2 linked regions of the Xanthocytophaga agilis genome follow. The protein of the gene in region 1 interacts with the protein of each later gene in a pairwise test. Links are inferred from orthologs where the notes say so. Each region holds a gene or a part of one and is shown on either strand. Other genes may lie near its edges. The genes, in order: secA and QNI22_RS33485.

Region 1 (7,928 bases):
TTCTCTGCCAGCACAGCTACTGTTTCAACTGTTTTGTGTGGCATTTTCCGTTCAGCTCGCAGTACTTTTTTGACACCTGGAATCTTTTTAGTTTCTGCATCATCAACGGACACTACTTTGCCATGTATAACCGGACATCGTTGAATACTTGCATATAACATACCTGGCACCTTCGCATCTAAGCCAAACAGGGCAGTTCCATTTGTTTTGGATGGAACATCGGGCCGTGGCAACACCTTGCCTAATATTTTAAAATCTTTCGGATCTTTAAGTTTGGGCTCTTTCGGAACTTCCAGTTTGGACGCTTGCTCAACTAATTCTCCATAACTCAGGCTTTTATTGGAAGGTTTATGGTAAATTTTTCCTTCTTTTGCATAACATTCACTCACTGGTACTTTCCAAGTATTGGCTGCTGCCTGAGTCAACATCTCACGAGCCGCCGCTCCTGCTTTACGCAGAGGTTCCCACTGCCCTCTGATAGAACTGGAGCCACCAGAAAACTGCATTCTGTGTTTAGCCAAACCTGCTGTCTGACGTATTTCAACATCTGTAAGACTTACTTCTAGTTCTTCTGCTAATAAAGAAGGAACAGACTGCCATGTTCCTTGTCCCATATCCGGACTAGTATTAAAGATGGTAATTTTGCCTTCTTTGGTTAGCAGAATAAACGGAGTCAGTTCAAGTTCTGCTGCGACAGGCTCAACTTTATTCACTAATGAACTTGCTTGTCCCGGAAGGGAAAACCCAATGGCTAGCAAGCCTGTAAGTTTCAAAAACTGGCGGCGGGATGTATCAACAGTGAGAGTATCCATAGGCGTAAAATGTTAAGGTGGAAAGCAAATACTACATCTTATTTATAAGACGTTTTTTGAACAGGTGTTGTTTGGCCTGACTTATCCTGAGCTTGTTTAGCTGCTCGTTTTATTGCTTTGCGTATACGTGGATATGTTCCACACCGACAGATATTACCGCTCATAGCGGCATCAATATCATCGTCTGTGGGATTGGGATTACTTTTAAGTAATGCTACTGCTGACATAATTTGGCCGGATTGGCAATAACCACATTGAGGAACCTGCTCTTCTATCCAGGCTAGTTGCACAGGATGATCTGTGTTGGTAGAGATACCCTCAATGGTTGTAATCTTTTGACCGGATTGAACTACAGATATAGGAGTAGAGCATGACCGAATAGGATTTCCATCCAAATGGACTGTGCAGGCACCACATAGTGCCATACCACATCCAAATTTTGTTCCGGTGAGTCCAACAAAATCTCTGATTACCCATAATAAAGGCATTTGAGGATCTACATCAACCGTATGCGATTGGTTGTTGATAGAAAGTGTGAATGATGCCATATGAAAAGAGGTTTTATGTTATCTTAACTAATTAATTTGTTTGTAGTTATCTTTCTGATAATGAGTTGCGATATACTAATATATAAATGGCAAGAGTGCCTGAGACCAGCTCTCAATTGTGAGAGATTTTGAGATAAAGTTAGATTTTTTGATAAAACTATGAAACAGATTGCCAGGTATATTTCACAAATGGTTGGAAAAACACTATGACTGGAACGAGACTGTGTAAGTAAACTGTCTTTCCTGGCAACTTTGCAGTTATCTGTGTTGGGCCAAATCATTTGAATTACGATTTTCATTTTGTATTATGACAGAAAACTCGATTCTTACTATTTTAATCACAATACATTCTACCTCTTAATCTTTCGAAAAAAGCTTTACCTTTGTTGTATTCATAACGATAAGCAGTAGTGTCTATTGAAAATATATCTGTCGACCTGTCAGATATTTGGTTGTTGGCACAGCTATTGTCAGTAAATCAGAATCAATTACATATCACATTATAAAATATGTTAAATTTTCTAACTAAATCCGTTACCAAATTTTTTGGTACCAAGTCGGAGCGGGATGTAAAGGAGCTAACACCTTACATAGGAAAAGTGAATGCAGAATTTGAGAAGCTTAGCTCCCTTACGAATGATCAACTTCGCGAGCAGACTTTTGAGCTTAAGAATATAATCCGTGAAAGACTGAAGTCTACCGAAGATGAGATTCAATCTTTGCGTCAGAGAGTGGCTGAGGATTTTACTATGGGACTGGATGAAAAAGAAGCTATTTTTGGTAAAATAGATGAGTTAGCGAAAGATGTTAATAAGCAGCTGGAAGTTGTTTTGCTGGAAATTTTACCACGTGCATTTGCTGTAATTAAAGAGACTGCCCGTCGTTTTACAAATAATGAAGAACTTGTTGTTACGGCACTACCTTATGATCGCGAGATTGCAGCAAAAAAGGCTCATGTAAGTATTGAAAATGGAGATAAGGCTGTATGGAAAAATCGTTGGCTGGCAGCCGGAAGTGAGATTGTGTGGAATATGGTACATTATGATGTGCAGATTATAGGTGGTGTGGTATTGCATCAGGGCAAAATCTCAGAGATGGCTACCGGTGAAGGTAAAACGTTGGTTGCTACATTTCCTGCATTCCTCAATGCCTTAGCTGGAAAAGGTGTACATATTGTAACGGTTAACGATTATCTGGCTAAGCGTGACTCGGAGTGGATGGCTCCTTTGTTTGAGTTTCATGGCTTAACTATTGATTGTATAGATAAGCATCAGCCAAATACAGAGGCTCGTCGCAATGCATATGCTGCAGATATTACCTATGGTACTAATAACGAATTTGGTTTTGACTATCTGCGTGACAACATGGCACGTGAAGTAGGAGAACTGGTACAACGGAAACATCACTATGCAATGGTCGATGAGGTTGACTCCGTTTTGATTGATGATGCCCGTACTCCATTGATTATTGCAGGTCCTGTAAGTCGTAGTGATGAACAGATTTTTTATGATCTGAAACCTCGTGTACATTCTCTGGTAGAAGCTCAGAAAAAAATTACTCTTGATTTCCTGAATGATGCAAAGAAAAAGATTGCTGCCGGAGATGATAAAGAAGGTGGAGTATCGTTGTTCCGGGCATTTCGTGGTTTGCCTAAGAATAAACCATTAATTCGCTATTTGGGTGAACAAGGAACAAAAGCTGTATTACAAAAGACAGAAAACTACTATTTACAGGATAACCAGCGTTTGATGCCTGAAGCGGACGAACCGTTGTTATTTACTATTGATGAGAAAAACAATCAGGTAGAGCTTACTGAGAAAGGTATTGATTATATTACCCGCTCAGGAGAAGATCCTCACTTTTTTATACTACCCGATTTATCTATTGAGTTAGGTAAGATTGAGAAAAATACCAGCTTAACTGATAGTGAGAAGTTACAGCAGAAAGAGGCATTGATTTCTGATTATTCTGCCAAATCTGAACGTATTCACGTTATTAGCCAATTGCTGAAAGCATATACTCTTTTCGAAAATGAGGTAGAGTACATTATCCAGGAAGGTAAAGTGAAAATCGTAGACGAGCAGACTGGTCGTATCATGGAAGGTCGTCGTTATTCTGATGGATTGCATCAGGCGATTGAAGCAAAAGAAAATGTGAAGATTGAAGAAGCAACTCAGACATACGCAACTGTAACTTTACAGAACTACTTCCGGATGTACCATAAATTGGCTGGTATGACAGGTACCGCGGAAACAGAAGCAGGTGAATTCTGGCAAATCTATAAACTGGATGTAGTTGTTATTCCAACTAACCGTGCTATCACCCGTGAAGATCGTGAAGATAAAGTATACCGAAGTGTTCGTGAGAAATACAATGCAGTTGTAGATGAAATTGTTGGGCTCGTTGAAAAAGGGCGTCCTGTGCTTGTAGGTACTACTTCTGTTGAGAATTCTGAGATTCTGAGTCGTTTGCTTACTTTCCGAAAAATCAAACATCAGGTATTAAATGCTAAGCAACATCAACGCGAAGCAGAAATTGTAGCTGAAGCAGGTAAGCCAGGTACTGTTACCATTGCAACTAACATGGCTGGTCGTGGTACCGATATAAAACTGACTCCTGAGTCCAAAGCTGCTGGTGGACTAGCGATTGTAGGTACAGAACGTCACGAAGCTCGTCGGGTAGACCGTCAGTTACGTGGTCGGGCTGGTCGTCAGGGTGATCCAGGTACATCACAATTCTTTGTGTCATTAGAAGATAACCTAATGCGTTTGTTTGGTTCTGACCGGATTGCTAAACTGATGGATCGGATGGGACTGGAAGAAGGAGAAGTGATTCAGCACTCTATGATTACTAAATCCATTGAAAGAGCACAACGCAAAGTAGAGGAAAATAACTTTGGTATTCGTAAGCGTTTGCTGGAATATGATGACGTGATGAACTATCAGCGGGAAGCTATTTACCGTCGTCGTCGCAATGCCTTATTTGGTGACCGGGTGCAATTGGATATTCTGGATAGCTTACACTTTATTTGTGAGAATATCGTAGAAAATACTGCTGGTAATACAGACAACTTCCGCCTGGAAGTATTGCGTACCTTAGGCTTTGAAACTACTATTGCAGACGACGAATTCCGCCGTTTGAAAGCAGAGTTACTGGCAAATAAATTATATATTGAGGCTGAAAAGCATTATTTCAGCAAAGAAGCGCGTATTGCTGAGAAAGCAATGCCTGTGTTACGGGATGTATATCAAACCCGGGGTCAACATATCCAGGATGTGGTAGTGCCATTTACCGATGGAGTCCGCCAGATTGCAGTATCTGCTGATCTGAAAAAAGTGGTGGAGAGCGATGGTCGTGAACTGATTCGTGCTATGGAAAAGATTACTACTCTGGCTCTTATTGATCAGGAGTGGAAAGAGCACCTGCGCGATATGGACGATTTGAAACAATCCGTTCAGAATGCAGTGTTTGAACAAAAAGATCCTTTGTTGATCTATAAGTTTGAAGCAGTTGAATTATTCCGCAAATTTGTAGCGCGTGTAAATGGGGATGTGATATCATTCCTGATGAAAGCTGAAATTCCTGTGGAAGATAGCAGTGAAGTACAGGAGGCTCGTCAGCCTGTGCGTAAGCAACAGCCTAAGCTACAGGTAAGCAAAGAAGAGTTTCATTCTCCGATAAATCCTGAATATAACGGCGGTCCTATCGTAGAAGAACCTCTGCCTGTCGAGAAGATCAATCCTATTCGGGTTCAGAAACTTCCAAACCGGAATGATATAGTCAGTGTCAAATACAATGATGGAAGCATTAAGCGGGATGTGAAGTTTAAGAAGGTGGAAGATGATCTGCGTAATAATCTATGTGTGTTGATTGACTAAGCATCACTTTTATAGCTAAAAATAAAAACCTGGCAGTTATAGGTAACTTCTGTCAGGTTTTTTCGTTTGAAAAGATAGTGTTTTCTTTGTAGTCTTCATTGATAGTTCTGATAATATAGAATAGGCCTTTAAGCAATTTGTTATGATAACATATCGTGTGATTTTACTGGGTATACTTTGTATTTTTTTGGGTATTCTTGAAAGTTGTGTGTCAGGAAAAGCAGCCAGTAAAACAACTAGTAATGTAGGATCGTTTAAGGACGATGTATCAGCCTATCGGCCTGTTTATACAGTAAGTAACGAAACAAAGAGTACTGAGACTACTCCTGTTTCCGAACCAAGTAAGCCTATGACAAAGGGTAAGCCTGTTGGAGACATCACACAAAAACTGGATGTGATTCTGGATACTATTGCCAATACAAACAAGAATATTCGGTTTGCACAGGGTTACCGGGTGCAGATCTATTCAGGCAATAGTAGCGAAGAGGCAAACCGGGCCAGAGATCGATCCTATACATTATTTCCGGATATTACCCCTCACATTGTCTATGTGCAACCCAACTTTAGGGTAAAAGTAGGTGATTTTATTGATCGGCTGGAAGCGCAACGTGTATATGTAGCCTTGAAAGCTGAATTTCCAACAGCACTGATTGTACCGGAGCGCATTGAGATCAGATAAAATACACAGAAAGTAGAAATTGTTCTTATAAGTACGATAAATACTAATAGGATAGTACAAAAAATAGAAGCCTTGTTATATGACAGGGCTTCTATTTTTTATATTCAGCATGTCACCAATTATTATTGGGAGTTTTATCTAAAAGTAAAATATTTTTTATTGCGGAATCTCTTCGTAAAATATTTTATTATTTTTATCGCTTCATAAATTCTCATTGTTTGACTTTCGTGTATGACCTGCTCTTCTCTTAAAGTTACCCTATGGTGTATTTGCCTGGGGATGATTGTAGCATGCAAAAGTGCTCACGTCAAGAACTCTTCTGCTTCTTCTGCAGAACAAAACGATCTCACCGTATATGTTGACCCTTACATTGGTACTGGTTTCCATGGGCATGTATTTCTGGGCGCCAATGTGCCTTTCGGGGCTGTACAATTAGGCCCTACGCAGATTTCTGAAGGTTGGGATTGGTGTTCCGGATATCACTATTCAGATTCAGTTATTATTGGTTTTGCTCATACTCACCTGAGTGGTACTGGAATTGGTGATCTGGGAGATATACTAATTATGCCTACCACCGGAAATGTAAAAGTTACCAAAGGTACACCCAAAGATTTAAATAGTGGATATTCTTCTTTGTTTTCTCACAGTGATGAAGTTGCTAAACCGGGATATTATTCTGTCCTACTGAAAAGATATGGTATCAAGGCTGAACTAACTGCTACAGAACGAGTTGGTTTTCATCAATACACTTTTCCAAAATCTTCAGATGCACACTTGGTAATTGACTTGAAAGAAGGTATTGGTTGGGATCTGGCTACTGTTACACGACTAGAAAAGTTGAATGACTCTACTTTGATTGGTTTTCGAAATTCCAAAGGCTGGGCACCCGATCAACGTTTGTTTTTCACTATAGTATTTTCTAAGCCAATTAAGAAATTTGATTTATATAACGATCAGATACCTGTTAAAGGGACTATGGCTGATGGCAATCGAATCAAAGGTGTGGTTAGCTTTGCTACTACTGAAAATGAAGTAGTACATGTGAAGGTCGGTATTTCTCCTGTAAGTGCAGACAATGCACTGGCTAATATTCAAACCGAATTGCCACACTGGAATTTTACAAAAGTAGTAAATAATGCAAAAGCTGCTTGGAATAAAGAATTAAATAAAGTTGCTGTCCAGTCAAACGATACCAAACGACTGAAGATATTTTACACAGCATTGTATCACACTATGATAGCTCCTTCTACCTTTAATGACCACAATGGGGACTACAGAGGCACAGATAAACAGATTTATAGGAATGCACCATTTACCAATCTGACAACCTTTTCTCTCTGGGATACATATCGCGGAGCCAATCCTCTATTCACTCTTGTACAACATCAGCGGGTAAATGATATGGTGAATAGCATGTTGGCTATTTATCAACAACAGGGAAAATTACCTGTATGGCATTTGATGGGAAATGAAACCAATACCATGCCTGGTAATAGTGCCATTCCTGTAATTGCGGATGCCTGTCTGAAAGGATTTAATGGATTTGATGTAAATCTGGCCTTTGAAGCGATGAAAGCTTCTGCTATGTTAGATGAACGTGGACTAAATTATGTAAAAAAACAAGGGTATATACCAGCCAACGCTGAGTTGGAAAGTGTGTCCAAAGGAATGGAGTATTCTATTGATGACTGGAGTATTGCACAGGTTGCTAAAATGTTGGGTAAGGAAGAAGATTATCAGTATTTTAGCAAACGAGGTGCTAACTACAAAAACTATTTTGATCCTGCAATCCGCTTTGTAAGAGGTCGTATCTCGGAGACTGAATGGCGTACTCCTTTTAGTCCTTTTATTACCCGACACATGAAAGATGATTTTGCAGAAGGTAATTCCTGGCAATATACATGGTTGGTGCCACACGATGTAGAAGGACTGGTTCAGTTAATGGGTGGCGAAAAAAAATTCACTGATAAGCTGGACTCGTTATTTGTGATCAAAGGTGATATGGGAAATG
Region 2 (6,963 bases), on another replicon or contig:
AAATTGTCATTTATATTTCTGTGTAATGCATCACAAAGCAGACATGCCTGATATTTCATATATACATCTTTCATATAACCTCGCTTTTGGAAAAAAGGAGATAGTGCAGCCATGTATAATATTTAGGCATCCATTCCCCTTTTGTTTCATTGAATTTTTCCCTTGTTAGATATATCTCTTCAAAAATTATAGTATAGTCAGGCAAGTCCTTGTAAATTTTGCCTTTATTATGCTCTCCAAGTTCGGTTTCTGCCAGTAACACAATCTGAATGGTAAGGTTTTTCTTTTCTACTACATAGCTTACGTCCAAAATATTTGATCCGGCATTAATCATAAATGCCTGCATTAAGGCATAATGGATACGTATATATTCAGTGTTATATTCCATACTATTAGTGAAAATCCAAGTCTACTTTGTAGTATGTTAAAAGAACTTAAGCAATTAAGTGATTTTGCAATGTAGACCCATCTTTAGAGTATTTTTATTAGTATTAGTGGGTGTGTTATTGTCTCTCTACTATGTAATTTAGTTCCGTTACTCCACAGCCAAAGCGATGAGTAGTTAATAATTTCAGGTTTACTTTGTCTTTGATACCGGTAAACAGTGGAATACCTTGTCCAAGAATAACAGGATTCACAAATAGCCAGTAGCCGTCAAGTAAGTTCTCCTGAATAAGCGCATGTGTGGCTGTCGGACTGCCAAAAACCAGTATGTCTGCACTTTCACCATTGCTGGATTGTTTTAGTTTATGTATTTCGTTCGCAAGGTTATCACTAATAACTTTTGTATTCGTCAAATCGGTGTCTTTCATTGTTTTTGATAAAACAACCTTGCGAGCTTGGTTATACCACTTTGCATGTTCAATATCGTGTTTAGATGCATCTGGCTTGTCTCCTGCAGTTGGCCAGTAACTTTCCATCATCTCATACGTTACCCGTCCATATAAGGCAGTATCGCCTTCACCTATCCGCTTCCCGACATAATCAAAAATTTCTTCATCAACCTTAATCCAGTTCATCTCTCCGTTTGGTCCTGCTACAAAACCGTCAAGTGATATGTGCATAAATGAAATAATCTTTCTCATTTTTTCATGATTTGTTTAGGGTTGTAAAATTGGGTATTTAAGTGGTCGAACGCGAGTGTAAATACGACATTTTATAGGGCTATTTACGGCAAAAATTAATCAGCAACTTTTACCCTTCATTAACAAGTCATTAACCTGAGACCAACACAAAAACTTTTAAGTTTGCTGATCTTCACATATACCCAAATCATCATTTGTCCAGAACATTAATGACAACTTCAATAATGAAAAAATACTTCTCGAAACTCCAGGCTTTTACTTTCCTAACCATATTACTTATGAGCAATCACTGCTTAGGACAAGCTCAAGCAAACATGCCCAAGAAAAAAGAAAGTGAATCCAACACACTATCTGTCAACAGCCAAAAATTTATAAAAACTCAGAGCCTGAATAAAGGTGATAATGTTCATTGTAGCCTGCAAGACAAAGCGGGTAATCTTTGGTTTGGCACCACAGCCGATGGTATTTATAAATATGACGGAAATTTTTTCACCCATTTCACGATGGCAAATGGACTGAACAGCAATACGGTTTGGTGTATGTTGAAAGATAAAAGCGATAAGATTTGGATAGGCACCTCCGATGGTATTTGTCTTTACAATAACAATAAATTTACTAAAATTCAAATCGCTCTACCAACTGATATGCTAAGTAGTAAATATGATGTATGGAGTATTATGCAGGACAAGAGTGGAAAACTATGGTTTGCAACAGGTGCTGGTGTTTATGTATATGATGGAAAATCATTCGTTTCGTTTACTGTTACCGAAGATGTAAAAGATTGTAGTTTTAAAATAGAAAAGATTTTAGAAGATAAAGCTGGTAACTTCTGGTTTGGTGGGCGTTGTAATCCAGGCGTATATTGCTACGATGGAAAGACCATAACCCATCTTAAACCAAATGGCGATGATTGGGTTTGGCCCGTTTTGCAGGACAAAAAAGGAAATATATGGTTCAGTAGTTGGAAAGGAGCCTACCGTTATGATGGCAAATCATTTAGGATCTTTACAAAAAATGATGGCTTAGCTGATAATGTTGTTACTCGAATTATGGAGGATAAGAAAGGAAACCTTTGGTTTGGTGGTGGACTTAGCCGTTACGATGGTAAATCTTTCACCCGTTTTACAACAGAAGATGGGATAACGAATAGTGGTATCTGGACAATTTTGGAAGATAATTCTGGAAATTTTTGGATAGGCACAAATGAAACAGGTTTGTACCGCTACGACGGAAAAACATTTACTAAATTTTCGAAATAAACACTTCAATAACATATCTTCAAATGTGAATTCACATTTTGATAAAACTAAAAATTCTGATTTTTAGATGACAGGTTCTACTTTTGGCCTTTTGCAAAAATGAGTTTTCAATGTAAGGTAGATTGCCCTGTTTCTACTAGTAATCTCTTACATTTTCATTTAACCACTTAATCCGAATGAAGATACGTTTTTTCTCAACCCTACTAGTTACTATCCCGTTTCTTACTCTTTGTCCTTCTTTTGCTCAAAAAAATGCGAAGTCCAAACACCCTAAGAATGTTATTCTGCTGATTGGGGATGGCATGGGAACTGCACAGATTTATGCTGGCCTTACGGCCAACAAAGGTTCTTTGAATCTGGAACGATTCCCCTATGTAGGCTTTCATAAAAACCAGTCTGCCGATGATTATGTAACCGACTCAGGGGCAGGGGCAACTGCATTAGCTATTGGCTATAAAGCCAATAACGGAGCTATTGGAGTCGATTCTACCAATCAGGCCCGGCCTACCATACTGGAAATTGCGGAACATAATAAGTTGTCGACAGGACTGGTGGTAACCTGCTCAATGACACATGCCACACCAGCTTCTTTTATTGCCCATCAGCCGAAGCGGACTATGGTAGAAGAAATTGCTGCTGATTTCTTGAAAACAGATGTAGATGTATTCATTGGTGGTGGCCGAAAACATTTTACTCAAAGGGCAGATGGAAAGAACCTGGTAGATAGTCTTCGGGCCAAAAATTACCAGATTGCCAGTTCACTTCCTGAGGTGACCAAAACTACATCGGGCAAGCTGGCAGGTTTTCTGGCAGATGAAGAATTGCCTAAATTTTCAGAAGGCAGAGGCGACCAGTTGCTTCAATCTACCCAAACAGCTCTTCAACTGCTGACTCAGAACAAAAAAGGGTTCTTTCTGATGGTAGAAGGATCTCAGATTGACTGGGGCGGACATGCCAATGATACTCAGTATATCGTTAATGAAATGCTTGATTTTGATAAGGTAATCGGAGCAGTATTGGATTTTGCTCAGAAAGATGGCAATACCCTGGTAATTGTTACAGCCGATCATGAGACAGGTGGTTTTGCACTGGTAGGGGGTGATATGAAAACCGGGAAGGTAGAAGGTCAGTTTGTGACCAAACACCATACTGGCGTGATGATTCCTGTATTTGCCTATGGACCAGGATCTGAAGCATTTTCGGGAATCTATCCGAATACGAAGATTTTTGATAAGATGCTAAATGCTTTTGGGTTCAAAGCTTACTAACTCTCAAATTAATCATTTGTCATATGAATGTTTTAAAATGGCTTGAGGACTGGTATGCTAATGAATGTAATGGGGATTGGGAGCATACCTTTGGAATTAAAATTGAGACACTGGATAATCCGGGATGGATTATTAAAATAGATTTAGAAGAAACATCTTTAGGAGATGTAGTCATTCCTTATCAATACTTTGAAAAAGAGGAAGGTGATTTCTATGGTTTTAAGATAGAGAATAAGCAATATAATGCATTTGGCGATCCATCCAAACTAGAGTTTCTATTACTTAATTTTCAAAAGATTGTTGAGGATACTATAAGAGACCCTGAGATGTAATACCCTTTACAGACCAGGAGCGAAATAGCTCCATTCACTTCTGGTCTTTTATGCTATGACCTGCATCCAGCTATCACTATAAAAATAGTTGGCTCAGAGAAAGTGTATACGCTAATTGAACTGCTTTGAAAAAAGTTAGTTGGAAATGATGTGATCTATCGCTTAGTTCAGTTTAATTTACAGTGTCTCAATAGAACCTGCTATTCTGGTTCCTGTTTCAACGTATCTAAACTACTCCCGATAACATCACCACTCATGAGCCGTATGAAGTATGTATTGATTATTCTTTTTTCAGCTATGGTTGTCATAGAAGCTACTGCACAAAACCCTGTTCGTTTGGCTATTGCCGGATTAAGTCATGGGCACGTGGATTGGGCATTTAATCGTCAGAGTAAAAATGATACGAAAATTGTAGGTATCTACGAGCCCAATCCCAACCTGGTTAGTCGCTATATGACTCGGTACAAGCTTGATAAGAGTCTGTTTTTTGATGATCTGACTAAAATGCTGGACCAGACAAAGCCAGAAGCTGTGTCAGCTTTCGGTGCCATTAGTGATCACATTGTGGTTGTACGTGCCTGTGCTCCCAGAAAAATCCATGTAATGGTTGAAAAGCCGTTGGCAACTACTTTGGCAGATGCAAAGGAAATTCAAAGTCTGGCAGAGAAAAACAATATTAAAGTGCTGACCAACTTTGAAACTTCCTGGTATGCCAGCAACCAATATGTCAACGATTTGTACCAGGCAGGAAAACTAGGGGAAATCCGAAAAGTAATGGTCAATGACGGACATCAGGGGCCTAAGGAGATTGGAGTGAGTAAGGAGTTTTTTGATATTCTAACCGATCCTGCTAAAAATGGGGCAGGTGCTTTGTTTGATTTTGGTTGTTATGGAGCCAATCTGATGACCTGGTTGCTAAAAGGGGAGAAGCCTGTTTCTGTGACAGCTGTTACTCACCAGAACAAACCCAACGCTTATGAGAAAGTAGATGATGAGGCTACCATTATTTTACAATATGCCAAATCCCAATGTATTATCCAGGCATCCTGGAACTGGACTTTCTCACGTAAGGATATGGAAGTATATGGAACGATGGGGTATGCAGTGGCAGTAGATCCTGTAACGATCAGAGAACGTTTGCAGGAAAAAGCACCTGAAGAAAGAAAGAAAATAGAACCCCGTCCGGCTCCATTCACAGATCCTTTCTCTGTTTTGGCAGATGTAGTACGAGGCAGATTAAAACTGGACAAAAATGATTTGTACGAATTGCCTGTCAATGTAACGGTAGTTGAAATCCTGGAAGCTGCTAAAAATTCTGCCCAGTCAGGAAAGACTGTTTTGTTGAAATAAACTAATCACTTTCGTTGGTTTTTGTCCTTCTAAAACAATCTTTCCGCTACGGTGGGACAGGTGTGACAAGACCAGCGGCCTTTGGATCTGGAGTGTGCTTTTGCTCGGAAACCGAACTTTATTTGCCATGAGGTCCTAACTCATACACAATCTGACTTACCGATTGACTGGAATCAAAAATTTCTCCTAAGCTATAGCAGTAATTTTGCTCTGATTAACTTCCTACGAAAATTATTCGATTTCCGTAGGAAGTTATTTGATTTTCATTGTTTTGTGTTCGGAGGTGAAGTTACTTTTGTACCATCATTTTAAATCTATAGGTTATGTCTGCACAATTGCCAATACGTAGATTAGGAACCAGCGGACTGGAAGTCTCCGCAATCGGTTTGGGTTGTATGGGGTTAAGCTTTGGATATGGCCCTGAAACAAGTAAAGAAGATGCTATCAAATTACTACGCAAGGCGTTCGAACTGGGTGTTACTTTTTTCGATACTGCCGAAGCCTATGGCCCCTTTGTAAATGAAGCGCTTTTAGGCGAGGCACTGGCACCGTTTCGGGATCAGGTGGTGATTGCAACCAAATTCGGATTCAAGAATGGAAAAACGGATTTGGGCCTGGACAGTAGCCCACAGAACATCCGGAATGTGACAGAGGCAGCGCTCAAACGATTAAAAATAGACCGGATTGACCTTTTGTATCAACATCGTGTAGATCCGATTGTACCCATAGAGGATGTAGCCGGAACAGTGAAGGAGCTGATCAAAGAAGGAAAAGTAAAATATTTTGGTATGTCTGAAGCAGGGGTAGAAAGCATCCGCAGAGCACATGCCGTACAACCTGTGACAGCTCTGCAAAGTGAATATTCTCTCTGGTGGAGAGAACCTGAAAAAGAAATATTGCCTACGCTGGAAGAGCTAGGGATCGGTTTTGTTCCCTTTAGTCCGCTTGGCAGAGGCTTTCTCACAGGTACCATCAATGCAAACACAAACACCAAATTTGACCCAACGGATTTTCGCAATATAGTGCCCCGATTCAATGAGGAAAATCGAAAAGCCAATCAGATTGTGGTAGAGAAGCTGACGGAGTTTGCCAAAAAGAAACAGGTCACTCCTGCACAGATAGCTCTGGCTTGGGTGCTGGCTCAAAAGCCCTGGATTGTTCCGATCCCTGGTACTACCAAAATTCATCGGTTGGAAGAAAACCTGAAGGCTTCGCAGATAATTTTAACTAAAGAGGATCTACAGGAGATTGAGGATGTATTTTCAACTATACAGGTACAGGGAGCCAGATATCCTCAACACTTACAACAAAGAGTCGGTAAGTGATCTACCCGAGGTTGGCCTTTGGCCTTTGGGCAGGAGGATCGGAGAAAAGTGCCCTTTTTTCTAACACACAAATCTGGCTCACCAAATTCTCATTTGGTGCCCCTATTTTGGGCAAGCAAAAAAGTGACATGGTAGGAAGAGGGATGAAAGAGAGAATAAATCAACGCAGAAAGATAGATTTTTCAAAAGATAACCAACATCCATACTCTTTTAAATTCACAGGCGTTGGTTATAAGGCTCACCTCCAAAATTCAGGATGATCCATGTTACTTTTGATTCCTCCTATTCGTTTGATTTTCGTAATGATTGGTTTGATTTTCGTTGTTTTCTTAGGAGTTATTCCT

Evidence for each region.
Region 2: the proteins of secA (region 1) and QNI22_RS33485 interact in binary tests that used the Escherichia coli proteins (3 or more experiments, as listed by UniProt). The link is inferred for Xanthocytophaga agilis from one-to-one orthologs.

What each region holds. Positions count from the first base shown.
Region 1 is NZ_JASJOU010000007.1:161,785-169,712, reverse strand. Bases 1,553-5,438 are described here. They hold secA (preprotein translocase subunit SecA), read left to right. Parts: upstream 1,553-1,869; coding sequence 1,870-5,238; downstream 5,239-5,438. Other genes in these bases: QNI22_RS20430 (SPOR domain-containing protein), read left to right, coding at 5,381-5,438. In the rest of the region: QNI22_RS20445 (xanthine dehydrogenase family protein molybdopterin-binding subunit), read right to left, coding at 1-812; QNI22_RS20440 ((2Fe-2S)-binding protein), read right to left, coding at 851-1,360; more of QNI22_RS20430, read left to right, coding at 5,439-5,917; QNI22_RS20425 (GH92 family glycosyl hydrolase), read left to right, coding at 6,149-7,928. UniProt on the Escherichia coli protein: Required for protein export, interacts with the SecYEG preprotein conducting channel.
Region 2 is NZ_JASJOU010000017.1:102,312-109,274, reverse strand. The notes cover bases 1,646-4,566. They hold QNI22_RS33485 (alkaline phosphatase), read left to right. Parts: upstream 1,646-2,520; coding sequence 2,521-3,612; downstream 3,613-4,566. Other genes in these bases: QNI22_RS33475 (Gfo/Idh/MocA family protein), read left to right, coding at 4,209-4,566; QNI22_RS33480 (immunity 53 family protein), read left to right, coding at 3,636-3,944; QNI22_RS33490 (ligand-binding sensor domain-containing protein), read left to right, coding at 1,646-2,344. Also shown: QNI22_RS33505 (hypothetical protein), read right to left, coding at 1-74; QNI22_RS33500 (hypothetical protein), read right to left, coding at 71-388; QNI22_RS33495 (dihydrofolate reductase family protein), read right to left, coding at 504-1,085; more of QNI22_RS33490, read left to right, coding at 1,310-1,645; more of QNI22_RS33475, read left to right, coding at 4,567-5,294; QNI22_RS33470 (aldo/keto reductase), read left to right, coding at 5,618-6,619; QNI22_RS33465 (XdhC family protein), read left to right, coding at 6,876-6,963.